DNA from 3 places in the Vibrio sp. QJM3NY_15 genome. Region 3 is predicted to be linked to each of the others. Evidence: predicted binding sites of a transcription regulator. Region 3 holds the regulator's gene; each other region holds the start of a gene.
What was found. The regulator CRP, encoded in region 3, controls carbon source genes, mostly activating them, when cyclic AMP is high. The targets are predictions, from matches to a motif close to TGTGANNNNNNTCACA.
Positions count from the first base shown of each region.

Region 1 (4,294 bases), on a different replicon from region 3:
TGGTCGATAAACTTAGATGCTTTATCAATTTCACCACGGCTAAGCGAGATACGAGCCAGCATAGAGTAGCTGTGCAGGTGCTTACTTGGTGAGTGGTGGCCAAGGATGTCTAAGCCCTTATAACAACACTCTTCTGCTTCATCTAATCGGTTCCAACACCAGAAAATTTGAGCTCGAACACGCAGTAAGAACTCATGCAGGGGCACGTATTGCAGCTGGTGTTCTTCAATCAATTTGAACGCGCTGTCTTGTAGCTCAAAGGCCGCTTGAACATAGCCTTGGGCAATCAGGATTTCGCTTTGTTGCAGAATTGCCCACAGTGCTTGATGGTAAACCTGATACTGGCGAGCCAGTTTTTCCGTTTGTTGCATCATCGGCAGAGCACGGCTCAGGTTACCCATTACGTGGTTCACTTCACCAACAACAGAGGTCGCAACAATACGGCTACGATAAACGGTCGTGTTCAACTGGCTTAGTGAAAGCTCGGCTAATTCCAATGCTTTTTCAGGCTCATTGCTGTTAATAGCAACTTGCGCACGCAGGGCGTTGTATTGACCTTGCTGCTGAGTATCCAGTTCGATGTTTCGAGCTTGATACTGAGTTTCCGCTTCTTCTAAAAGAGTGCCCACTTGATCATAGCGATGCTGACTTTGTGCCAGCCAAGCGCGTAGCATAGATAGCTTCGGCTCACTGTATAGCTGATCCGTGGTTAGCTGTTTGATCGCCATCTCTAACGAAGATAACTCACCCTGGTTGAACATCGGCCAACCGTGTTCCGTCAGAATTTGAATGATCAGCTCTGGATCTTCTGCACGTTGTGCATGTCGCAGTGCTTGGTGAGGCGTTTTCTGTTTGATCCACGCTTTAGCGGCACTTCTGTGCAACTCGGCTTCTTGTTGTGGAATTCGAGCTTGGCGCTCGTGGGCAAGGAATTCACCGAACAGATTGTGGAATCGGTACCAGTTCTTCTCGCCTTCAAGAGGGTAGATAAATAGACCAAATCGGTTGAGTGATTCGATCATACCGAGCGCGTCTTCACGCTGTGTAAGCGCGCAGACTAATTCGTCATTGAAATGGTCAAGCACTGAACACTGCATCAAGAATTGTCGGGTTTCTTTATCCAGTAGGTCGAATACTTCTTCAACCAAGTAATCCCAAAGGTGGGCATGGTTAAAGTGAGAGAAAGATTCTGCCGATTGCGCCAGCGTGCGTTTTTGATGTTGAGCTTGAAGGGCAATAAGTTGTAACGCCGAAGGCCACCCCTCAACATAAGTACAGATACTGCCAGCGGTGGTGTCATCTACGCCATCAGCGACACGTTGATTGAAGAAACGCGTCGTCTCTTCAGTATCAAAAGCCAGAGAGTCGTTGCCAATTTCAATCATCAAATCACGAACGCGAAGGTTTGCGGTACCAAGTGGTGGTGTCCCACGGCTAGTCACAACAAGCGTTAGATTGTCGGGCATGTGCTTGAGGAAAAAGCGCATCGCCTCGTGAATGTCATCGTTATTAACTAAGTGGTAGTCATCCAGCACAAGGAAACATTCCTGGTGGAATTCAGACATTTCGGCGAACACTTCGCTTAACAAAGAATGCAGTGATGAAAACTGTCGCTTTTCTGCCAGTTTTTGGGCATTAGGACAGGCATTTTGAGTCGCTTTGTTAAGTGATTGAAGTAAGTAGTTGATATAGCGAAAGGCATCATTGTCACTATCGTCAATGCTGTACCAACCCACATTGGGTTTATCTACCAGCCATTGCGCAGCCATAGTGGTCTTGCCATAACCCGCAGGAGAGCGGAACAGTACGAGCTTGTAGCAATCTGCATTCTGAAGCAGATCGAGAACTCTAGGTCGCAGGATTGCATTGTGTAAGCGGCCGGGACGAGTCAGTTTCGAAGGGATCCACATGTCGAAGTTTTACACCTATTCCGTGGCTATGTTCTGGAATATCTCAATCTATCGTTGAGTACAGTCCTATGATATTAGCCTGATTACTTAAGTCTTTACTCATATTACGTGAAGCAAAACGTTACCGACTATGATCCTCCTCAGAAACCTTGCACTCCTGCATGTTTTTAGTGTTCTACGCCCTTTATTTGTGACTTTGCTCACCTTGCGGGGTGGTTTGTGAATGTGACTTTGTCCTTACCTACACATGTTTCTCTGCAAAAGATGAGAGGCAGAAAATATTTTCGTGATCTGAAACTCAGATTTGGCAATGACTTCAAATGGGTTAAATAAAAGTCACATCATTTGAAGTTAAGTTATCGAACGGGAGCTTGTGATCCCAGTCACTCCAAGTTTTTGTTCTCATTCAGAACATGAGAGTCAGATCACTAACCCTATGTCGGTACGCCCCCTACGCCCTCTCATCTACTCCTAGTTAGTCGTACGGGCGGGAGGATGTTTAGTTAATGGTGACCATGCACGATATGTCACAGATGAATTAGAACTATTAAAAGCGAGATTTCTGAAATGAAACCAACTCAGCAAAAAACTTTCGATAAAGTGTCGTTCCAAGAAAGCGTTAAGAAGCATTTATCTGCAACCTACGCAACAACGATTGAAAACGCGGATAGCCGCGCATGGTACCTAGCAATGGGTCGCGCATTAGCAGAACTCACAACATTCGACCTGCTAGAAACTGAAAACGATGAAAAAATTAAAAACGCGAAAAGCGTTAACTACCTTTCATTAGAGTTTTTGATTGGTCGTCTTACAGGTAACAACCTAATCAGCATGGGTCTATACGAAGAGATCACTCATGCAATGGAAGAGCTAGGTCAAAACCTAACAGACCTTCTAGAAGAAGAACGCGACCCATCACTAGGTAATGGTGGTCTTGGTCGTCTTGCTGCTTGTTTCATGGATTCTTGTGCCGCTCAAGAATACCCAACAGTAGGTTACGGTCTTCACTACGAATACGGTCTATTCAAACAGTCTTTCCAAGACGGTCGCCAACAAGAAGCACCAGACGCGTGGCGCGGTGTTGAGGGTTACCCATGGGAAGTTGCTCGTCCAGAACTAGCACAACACATTGGTTTTTACGGTCATGTAGAAGTTGAATACATCGACGGTAAAGAAGTTCGTACTTGGGTTCCAGGTATGGAAGTAAAAGCAATGCCTTGGGATCTACCAATCGTAGGTTACGAGTCAAACACGGTTTATCCGCTGCGTCTTTGGGAATGTCAGGCAATTGCACCATTCTCACTAGCAAGCTTCAACAACGGTGATTACTTTGAAGCGCAACACTCGCTAATCGATGCAGGTAACATCACTAAAGTACTTTACCCGAATGACAACCACGAGAAAGGTAAGACACTGCGCCTAATGCAGCAGTACTTCCACTCAGCAGCGTCTGTTCGCGATATTCTACGTCGTCACGAGGCAGCAGGTTTCTCTCTAGAAGATCTGCCTAAACAAGAAACGATTCAGCTTAACGATACGCACCCAACGATTGCGATTCCTGAGCTAATGCGCATCTTAATCGACGAGAAAGGTCTATCTTGGGATCAAGCATGGGAAATCAGTGCTCATACGTTCGCATACACGAACCACACGCTACTTCCTGAAGCACTAGAGACTTGGTCTGAATCTTTGATCAACCGTCTTCTTCCACGTCACATGGAAATCATTTTTGAAATCAACCACCGCTTCATGCAAGAAGTTCGCAAGATGTGGCCTGGTGACGGTGAGAAGCAAGCTAAGCTTTCTATCATCCAAGAAGGTTTCCACCGTATGGTTCGCATGGCAAACCTATGTGTGATTGGTTCTTACAAAGTAAACGGTGTAGCTGCACTTCACTCTCAACTGGTTAAGAAAGACTTGTTCCCTGAGTTCAACGAAATCTTCCCAGGCAAATTGACTAACGTAACGAACGGCATCACGCCACGTCGTTGGTTGAAGTTCTGTAACCCAGGTCTATCTACGCTAATCACTGGCAAGATCGGTACTGAGTGGCCAGCAAAACTTGAGCAGCTTGAAGGCATCGCTAAGTTTGCAACAGACGCGAAATTCCAAAAAGAATTCATGGCTGTTAAGAAAGAAAACAAACAGCGCCTTGCTGATTGGGTTCAAGAGAACATGGGTATCGAGCTAGATACGAACGCTATCTTCGACGTGCAAATCAAGCGTCTACACGAATACAAGCGTCAACACCTAGATTTGCTACACATTCTATCTCTGTACCACCGTATTCTTAATGAACCTGGTTTCGAGTGTGAGCCACGCGTATGTTTCTTCGCAGCGAAAGCAGCACCGGGTTACCACCTAGCAAAAGAAATCATCTTCGC
Region 1 is NZ_CM173518.1:1,032,408-1,036,701, forward strand. It holds gene malT (HTH-type transcriptional regulator MalT) at 1-1,910, opposite strand, end outside; gene AC3CKG_RS21010 (glycogen/starch/alpha-glucan phosphorylase) at 2,478-4,294, shown strand, end outside.
Region 1: a site for CRP is predicted at 2,283-2,298, ahead of AC3CKG_RS21010 (glycogen/starch/alpha-glucan phosphorylase). Genes of this name have one in related genera too.

Region 2 (4,294 bases), 180 kb from region 3:
TACCTACGAAACCGCCTTCTAGGTGTACTTCAGCTTCTACAGTTGGGTTACCACGTGAATCGATGATTTCACGACCTAGAACTTTAACGATCTTAGACATTGAATGTTTCCTTCTCGTTGAATATATAAATGTCAAATTTAAAGGTAGCAGCACAACTTACGCAGCTACCTGGATTCCTTTTTACTTTTCTAATTCGCCGCGCTGGAATTCGCCAGCCGCTTTAACGAAACCTGCAAACAATGGGTGACCATCGCGAGGTGTTGAAGTGAACTCTGGGTGGAACTGAGCAGCAACAAACCATGGGTGGTTCGGGTTCTCAATAACTTCAACCAGTTTCTTGTCCGCAGACAGACCCGATACTTTTAGGCCCGCTTTTTCGATTTGTGGACGAAGATTGTTGTTCACTTCGTAACGGTGACGGTGACGTTCATGGATCGTCGCGCTACCGTATAATTCGTAAGCTTTCGTCCCTTTCGCTAGGTGACAAAGCTGTGAACCAAGACGCATTGTGCCGCCTAGGTCTGATTTCTCAGTACGCTCTTCAACTTTACCTTCGCCGTCAATCCACTCAGTGATTAGGCCAACAACAGGGTATTTAGTTTCTTTGCAGAATTCAGAAGAGTGTGCACCTTCCATCTTCGCAACGTTACGAGCGTACTCAATAAGAGCAACTTGCATACCTAGACAGATACCTAAGTAAGGTACTTTGTTTTCACGAGCGTATTGTGCAGCAAGGATCTTACCTTCAACACCACGGTCGCCAAAGCCACCAGGAACTAGGATTGCATCTAGGCCTTGTAGAATTTCTGTGCCTTTAGATTCAACATCTTGTGAATCTACATATTTAATTGTGACACTTAGGCGGTTTTTCAAGCCTGCGTGTTTCAGCGCTTCATTTACTGATTTGTATGCGTCAGGCAGTTCAATGTACTTACCAACCATACCAATCGTCACTTCACCCGTAGGGTTAGCTTCTTCGTAAATTACTTGTTCCCACTCAGACAGATCAGCTTCTGGTGCATTGATACCAAAACGCGTACATACAAGATCATCAATGCCTTGTGCACGGATTAACTGTGGGATCTTGTAGATTGAATCTACGTCTTTCATAGAGATAACTGCTTTTTCTTGTACATTACAGAAAAGAGCAATTTTCTTACGTTCGTTTGCTGGGATAACACGATCTGAACGACAAACTAGGATGTCAGGTTGAATACCAATAGACAGTAGCTCTTTTACAGAGTGTTGCGTTGGCTTAGTTTTCACTTCACCCGCTGCTGCTAGGTATGGCACTAGAGTAAGGTGCATGAACATTGCGCGTTCACGGCCTAGTTCTACTGCTAACTGACGAATCGCTTCCATGAATGGTAGAGATTCAATATCACCTACAGTACCACCAACTTCAACAAGCGCGATATCGTGGCCTTTAGCACCAGAGATTACGCGTTCTTTGATAGAGTTAGTGATGTGAGGGATAACCTGGATTGTTGCACCTAGGTAGTCACCACGACGTTCATTACGTAGAACGTCAGCATAAACACGACCTGCTGTGAAGTTGTTACGCTTAGTCATCTTGGTGCGAATGAATCGCTCATAGTGACCAAGGTCAAGGTCTGTTTCAGCGCCATCTTCCGTAACGAACACTTCACCGTGTTGAGTTGGGCTCATAGTGCCTGGATCAACGTTGATGTAAGGGTCAAGCTTCATCATAGTCACTTTAAGACCACGAGCTTCTAAAATAGCCGCAAGAGATGCTGCTGCAATACCTTTACCTAGAGAGGATACAACCCCGCCAGTAACAAAAATGTAATTTGTCGTCATGTTTAACCTGAAATTGGTTGAATGAGGGAAATGGATTACTTCTGGACGGGATGAAAATATACCAGAAGCCCCTTATCGCCACAACGTGAAATCTATCACACTGCAATTTTTTATTTTTTGCTTCAAATCAATTCATGATAAAAGCTTTGATGATCTTTTCTCCGCCACTTTGACTTCATCCCACATGGAATCAAGCTGTTGTAGAGAAAAGTCGGTCAAAATTTTATCTTGCTGATGAACTTTTTGTTCCACACCTTTAAAGCGGCGTGAGAATTTCAGATTGGCTTTATTGAGAGCCGTTTCTGGATTTTTACCCAAATGTCGCACTAAATTGACGGTAGCAAACAACAAATCACCCAGTTCTTCTTCAACTAAATCTTCATTTGGCGTTACTTGAAGCGCTTCTTCTAGCACCTCATCAACTTCTTCTAAAACCTTGTCGGCGACTGGGCCAATAGAGTCCCAATCAAAGCCAAATTTCGCGACTTGCTTTTGAATTTTTGTAGCACGCGAAAGTGCAGGTAGAGAGTTTGGTATTGAGTCTAGAATACTTTCTTGAGTTTTGCCTGCCTGTGCTTTCTCTTTGGCTTTTTCAGCTTCCCAGTTGGCGTTAATTTCTTCATCACTAGCAAACTCTGTATCAGAAAATACGTGTGGATGACGGCGCGTCAGCTTCTCATTGATACCGTCGACCACATCAGAGAACTCAAACAAGCCCTGCTCTTTTGCTAATTGACTGTAGAAGATCACCTGAAACAACAGGTCGCCCAACTCTTCTTGTAGATTCGGCCAATCTTTGTTGTGAATCGCGTCCACCACCTCGTAGGTCTCTTCGATAGTATGCGGCACAATTGTTTCAAAATTTTGTTTCAAATCCCAAGGACAGCCACCTTCTGGATCGCGCAGCTTAGTCATAATCTGTTCAAGTTGTTCAATCGGGTGATTCATCGTTTTCTTCCTATTCACTGTCTTTGATTTTTAAATTTAAAGCTTCACTAAAACTAAAAGGTACTAGAACTAAAAAAGGTGAGTAGCCAAAACCACTCACCTTTGTTGATACTGTCTAATTCTCTAAATTGCGCATCTTTCACTAAGCAGTTGTTACTTTAACAAGGCAACAAGCTTTCGTGATTCCTGAGCATAGCTCGCCTATGTGATGGAACAAGAAAGCGCAGTTAACGCAGTAAAAGTGACTAATGCAACGTGAAAGTTAGCCTAGGCGTTTAACCGACATGACATCTTTGATTTGTTCTACTCGGCTGGTCACTCGACTCAGAATTTCAATGTTGGTCACTTCCAAATCGAAATCCATCACCGATAGCTGACGTTTATAGTCAATACGGCTCTTCATTGTCGTCACACTGACTTTTTCGTTTAAGAACAGGGATGTGATGTCTTTCAACAAGCCGGTACGTTCTAGCGCCTCTACACGCAGTGTTAAAATATACGAGCCTACAAAACCATCGCCCCAGACAGTATCGATGATACGTTCGGGAGCATGCAGGTTAAGTTCACTTAACTGTTCACAATCGCTGCGGTGTACTGAGATACCACGCCCTTGAGTAATGTAACCTTTGATCACATCGCCCGGGATAGGCTGACAACAACGAGCCAAGTGGGTCATTAAGTTATCGACACCTTCAACAACGACAGCATCCTTTTTCGGACGACTCTGATGCGCTGGCTTATTGTCAGACTCAAGCAGCTTCTCTAGCGCTTTCTTATCTTCTTCTTCCGCCGTTGGTTTATTGACCAAAGCATTGATGTGATTAACGACTTGGTTGATACGCAAATCGCCACTACCAATACCCGCATACAATTCATCTGGAGTGTTGACGTTGAATCGTTTCAGCGCGTATTGCTCAGCATCTTTCAGTGTGGCGCCGACTCTGCCTAGCTCGACTTCTAAGATATCTCGTCCAGCTTCGAGGTTTTTCTCACGACTCTGAGCGCGGAACCAAGCGTTAATTTTTGCTCGAGCTCGACTTGAATGAACAAAGCCTGTCGTCGGATTCAACCAATCGCGTGATGGATTCGGTTCTTTTTGAGTGATGATCTCAACTTGATCACCCATCGCCAATTTATGAGTAAACGGAACGATTCGACCTGCGACTTTGGCACCGATACAACGGTGTCCAACCATCGAGTGGATGTGGTAAGCAAAGTCCAACGGTGTTGCACCCATTGGTAAATCGACCACATCACCGCGAGGTGTAAAGGCATAGACACGATCATCAAAGACTTGGCTACGTACTTCATCCAGCATTTCGCCAGAATCCGACATCTCTTCTTGCCAGTCGATAAGCTTACGCAACCAAGTGATTTTCTCATCGTAGCCACTGCGTACGCCGCTAGATGCACCTTCTTTGTATTTCCAGTGCGCAGCAACGCCCAATTCAGAGTCTTCATGCATCTGCTTGGTACGAATCTGAATTTCAATGGTCTTGCCTTCAGGGCCAAGAACTACGGTAT
Region 2 is NZ_CM173517.1:3,124,113-3,128,406, forward strand. It holds gene eno (phosphopyruvate hydratase) at 1-100, opposite strand, end outside; gene pyrG (CTP synthase) at 182-1,822, opposite strand; gene mazG (nucleoside triphosphate pyrophosphohydrolase) at 1,955-2,770, opposite strand; gene relA (GTP diphosphokinase) at 3,033-4,294, opposite strand, start outside.
Region 2: a site for CRP is predicted at 1,907-1,922, ahead of pyrG (CTP synthase). Genes of this name have one in related genera too.

Region 3 (4,294 bases):
GCGTCAATGGAAGGTGGTGAAACTCAACTGCCAGCTACGTTTAGCCCAGGTATTGAGCTGTAGTTTTGGCTTTTAAGCTATAACTTGATGAATCATAAGCTTATGAGCTCTAAGTTCATGAATAACAGATTCATTGATTGATTGTGTAATAAGGAAGCGGTGTTATCGCTTCCTCTTTTCACCCACGTCCGACACCTCGATTGGACGGTAGATAATAATAGAACAAGTATGTCACAGGCTGATGGCTGCTGACTCTATGTCCAGCCTCTCCCTTTCTAATCCAAATTACTAGCTTGCTAGAACCTCTGACAAGGAGTCACCATGACGCCCGATCTACTCTTTAAATCACTATGGGACGATTACATTCACAGGCTTTGTCCATCGGCTGAGAAAGTGCATCACTTGCTGAAAGAAGACGAAGCTCTGATTAATGATCACATTGCACTGCGTACTTTCAATGTTGCACCGCTAGGTATTGAAACATTGGCTAAACCTTTCCTTGAGTTAGGTTACAAGGCGTGTGGTGATTACTTATTTGAGAGCAAGAAGCTAGTGGCTAAGCACTACGAGCACCCAGATCCAAACCAACCAAAAGTGTTCATTAGTGAGTTGAAGGTAGAAGAGTGTTCAAGTGGCTTACAACAGATCGTTGCTAAGTTGGTTGAGCAAGTTGACGCAAGTAAGCTTCAAGGTCATGAATTCTTGTTTGGTGGTCGTCTTTGGGATTTGAGCTTCGCAGATTTCCAAGTGCTAGCAAAAGAGAGTGAATACGCTTCTTGGCTCGCAGCTCATGGTTACGGTGCAAACCACTTTACGGTGAGCGTTAATCAACTTGACGCTTTTGATGAAGTTCAGGCAGTAAATGATTACCTGAGCGAATCAGGATTCACTATCAATGCATCTGGCGGCGAGGTGAAAGGCTCTCCAGAGGTCTTATTAGAGCAATCATCAACAATGGCAGATAAAGTCCCAGTTTCATTTGTTGAAGGCAATGAGATGATTCCTGGGGGCTTCTATGAGTTCGCTAAGCGTTATGCGATGGCCAATGGTGATCTTTATACCGGATTTGTCGCGGCATCTGCTGACAAAATCTTTGAAAGCACCAACGGTTAAAGAAGATACGAGCACGGGCTTTGCCCTCGAGGTGCGGGTGCGCTTCGCATCGAGAGTGTTTGCGCTGGGACGCGGTAGGTGCTCTATTCGCATCTCGCATCTCGCATCTCGCATCTCGCATCTCGCATCTCGCATCTGCTCTCTAGATCTCTAGAAAACAAAAAAGCCACCAAATTTGCATTTGGTGGCTTTCAAATTTTTGGCTCAGTTAATCGAGATTAACGAGTGCCGTATACCACGATAGTCTTACCGTGTGCAGAAATTAGGTTCTGCTCTTCAAGCATCTTCAAGATACGACCTACGGTCTCACGAGAACAACCAACGATCTGGCCAATCTCTTGACGAGTGATCTTGATTTGCATGCCATCAGGGTGAGTCATTGCATCTGGCTGTTTCGCTAGGTTTAGTAGCGTTTGAGCGATACGACCTGTTACGTCAAGGAACGCTAAGTCACCAACCTTTTGGCTAGTTACTTGTAGACGGTTTGCCATTTGCGCTGAAAGGCGCATCAGGATATCTGGGTTCACTTGGATAAGTTGACGGAATTTCTTGAAAGAAATTTCAGCTACTTCACAAGGAGATTTAGCACGAACCCACGCAGTACGCTCTTGGTCTTCTTCGAAAAGTCCAAGTTCACCGATGAAGTCGCCTTGGTTTAGGTAAGAAAGAATCATTTCCTTACCTTCTTCGTCTTTGATAAGAACAGCCACAGAACCTTTAACGATGTAGTACAAGGTTTCTGCCTTTTCACCAGCATGAATCAAAGTACTTTTTGAAGGGTACTTATGAATATGACAGTGTGAAAGGAACCACTCTAATGTTGGATCGGTTTGAGGTTTACCTAGAACCATAATATCTCACTTCCTCTGCAGGGTATGCTTGCCGCTTTCCGTATTTTAGCTAAGCCTGAATTGACTCAGTTAGGATAAGAGCACTCGTTGAGTGCTGCAAGCTATCTTGTGTTTCGTTTAAGAATAGTATCCTTTTTCAGGTACTATTTCTTGATTTTAATCGTGACCAAGCTACGATTTTTTACGCAAAATTGTGCACATGATCACGGTATGAAAAGTAATCAACCAGAATGTCGTTTTGTTAACCTATTTTTCCGGTTTCGATTAGTTGTTGTAGAATTGGCCTTACAATGAGCTCCATAGCAAAACTCATCTTGCCTCCTGGCACCACAAGCGTGTTATGACGTGACATAAATGAGCCATCAATCATAGCCAAAAGGTAAGGAAAATCGACGTTTTTGATGCCGCGCAAACGTATAACTACGAAGCTTTCGTCTAAACTTGGAATCCCTTTGGCGTTCAGTGGATTCGATGTATCTACGGTAGGTACACGCTGAAAGTTGATATGAGTACGCGAAAACTGCGGGGTAATGTAGTTAAGGTAATCATCCATTGAGCGAACAATAGAATCCATCACCGCTTCGCGAGAGTGCCCACGATCGCGTGTGTCACGAACGAATTTCTGGATCCACTCCAAGTTTACGATCGGTACCATGCCGATAAGCAGATCGACATGTTGCGAGACGTTAATGTCGCCATCGACTACGCCACCATGAAGGCCTTCGTAGAACATCACATCCGAGTTTTCAGGGATCTCTTGCCATGGCGTAAAGGTGCCGGGCATTTGGTTGTAAGGAACGGCTTCATCGAAGGTATGTAGATAGCTACGGACTTTACCCGTGCCTTCATTTCCGTATTGGCGGAAGAACTCTTCTAATGCGCCAAAATCGTTAGCTTGTGGACCAAAGTAGCTGATGTGCTTACCTTGCTCGCGCGCCTTACGGATCTCGACATCCATCTCTGGTCGAGTGAAGCGATGGAAACTATCCCCTTCAACCCAAGCTGCCTTCACGTCCATCATATTGAACATTTTACGGAAGGCTTCTGAGGTAGTGGTGGTGCCGGCTCCAGATGAACCCGTCACCGCAATAATTGGATGTTTAGCGGACATGACAACCCTTGTCTTTTGAGTAACTTACTTGTTAGCAATCGTTTACCACTATAACACGGCTCCTTTATGAGCGCAGCTTAGAAGCGTTTTGTGACTTGAATATCAACGGTTTCATGCAGCTCAGAAAACACGATACTGACTTCCTTTGAGGCTAATTGATGTTTCACTTGGTCAATCTTGTTTTGCAGTGAAACCTCTACGTCACCGTAGTCTGTGCCTTCACGTAGCACGAATTCTTTAATGAGGTTTTCTAGCGTTTCTGGTGCGATGTCTTGCCATGGGATGATCATAAATACTTCTCTCTTTTATGTTCATGGATATGTTCATAAATAGGTTTATTGATGTGTTGATTAGTGTGTCTAGCGACGCCTATCACTCAGCCCTTAAAAGGCTCGGCCATTATGCCGAATCTTGAATACTTTCATAGTAAGCGGGTAATGCTTCTTCTAACCAAAACCTTGGTTTGAGCGTACTACCAGTAATGAACCCCACATGGCCGCCTTTTTGAAACAGACGATAGTCGATGTTGTCAGGTAGAACGAATTTTGGAATCACATCATCGGTCATGAAAGGGTCATCTTTCGCATGAATGATCTGTGTGGGTAGCTTAATCCGATTCAACTTCGGTAAGGCAGAGCATTGAGCATAGTAATCTTGTGCATTCTTGAAGCCGTGCAAAGGCGCAGTAATTCGCTCATCAAACTCATACAGCTTATCGATCTTCTTAATGCTTTCCGCTGAGATGCCAATCTTCTCTTGCAGCAGTTTATGTTTCTTCAATGCATTCGATTTCAAAGAATTGAGCAGGTACTTTTTATAGAGTTTGGAGAAGCCTTGTTCAATACGACTTGAACAACAAGCAAGGTCAAAGGGGGCTGAAACAATCGTCGCCGCTGAGATTAACGGATCATCTGCGTAGTCGGCGAGATAATTAGCCAACATGTTGCCGCCTAGCGATATCCCAACTGCAACCTTAGGGTTATTGGGAAACCTTGAATGCAGATGCCTTAAAAAGAAGCGAGCATCTTCGACCTCTCCAGAGTGGTAAGCACGAGCTAAGCGATTCGGCTTTCCGCTGCAACCTCTGAAGTGCATCATCACGGACAACCAACCATCCTTAGCAAACGCGTTCATCAATCCATTGGCGTATGGGCTCTCAAAGCTGCCCTCTAATCCATGGAATAGGATGAAGATGGGTTTGTTGCTTTGTTTGTCGGAG
Region 3 is NZ_CM173517.1:3,308,571-3,312,864, reverse strand. It holds gene astD (succinylglutamate-semialdehyde dehydrogenase) at 1-63, shown strand, start outside; gene AC3CKG_RS14955 (2-oxoadipate dioxygenase/decarboxylase family protein) at 322-1,113, shown strand; gene crp (cAMP-activated global transcriptional regulator CRP) at 1,332-1,964, opposite strand; gene AC3CKG_RS14945 (phosphoribulokinase) at 2,206-3,075, opposite strand; gene AC3CKG_RS14940 (YheU family protein) at 3,153-3,365, opposite strand; gene AC3CKG_RS14935 (hydrolase) at 3,475-4,294, opposite strand, start outside.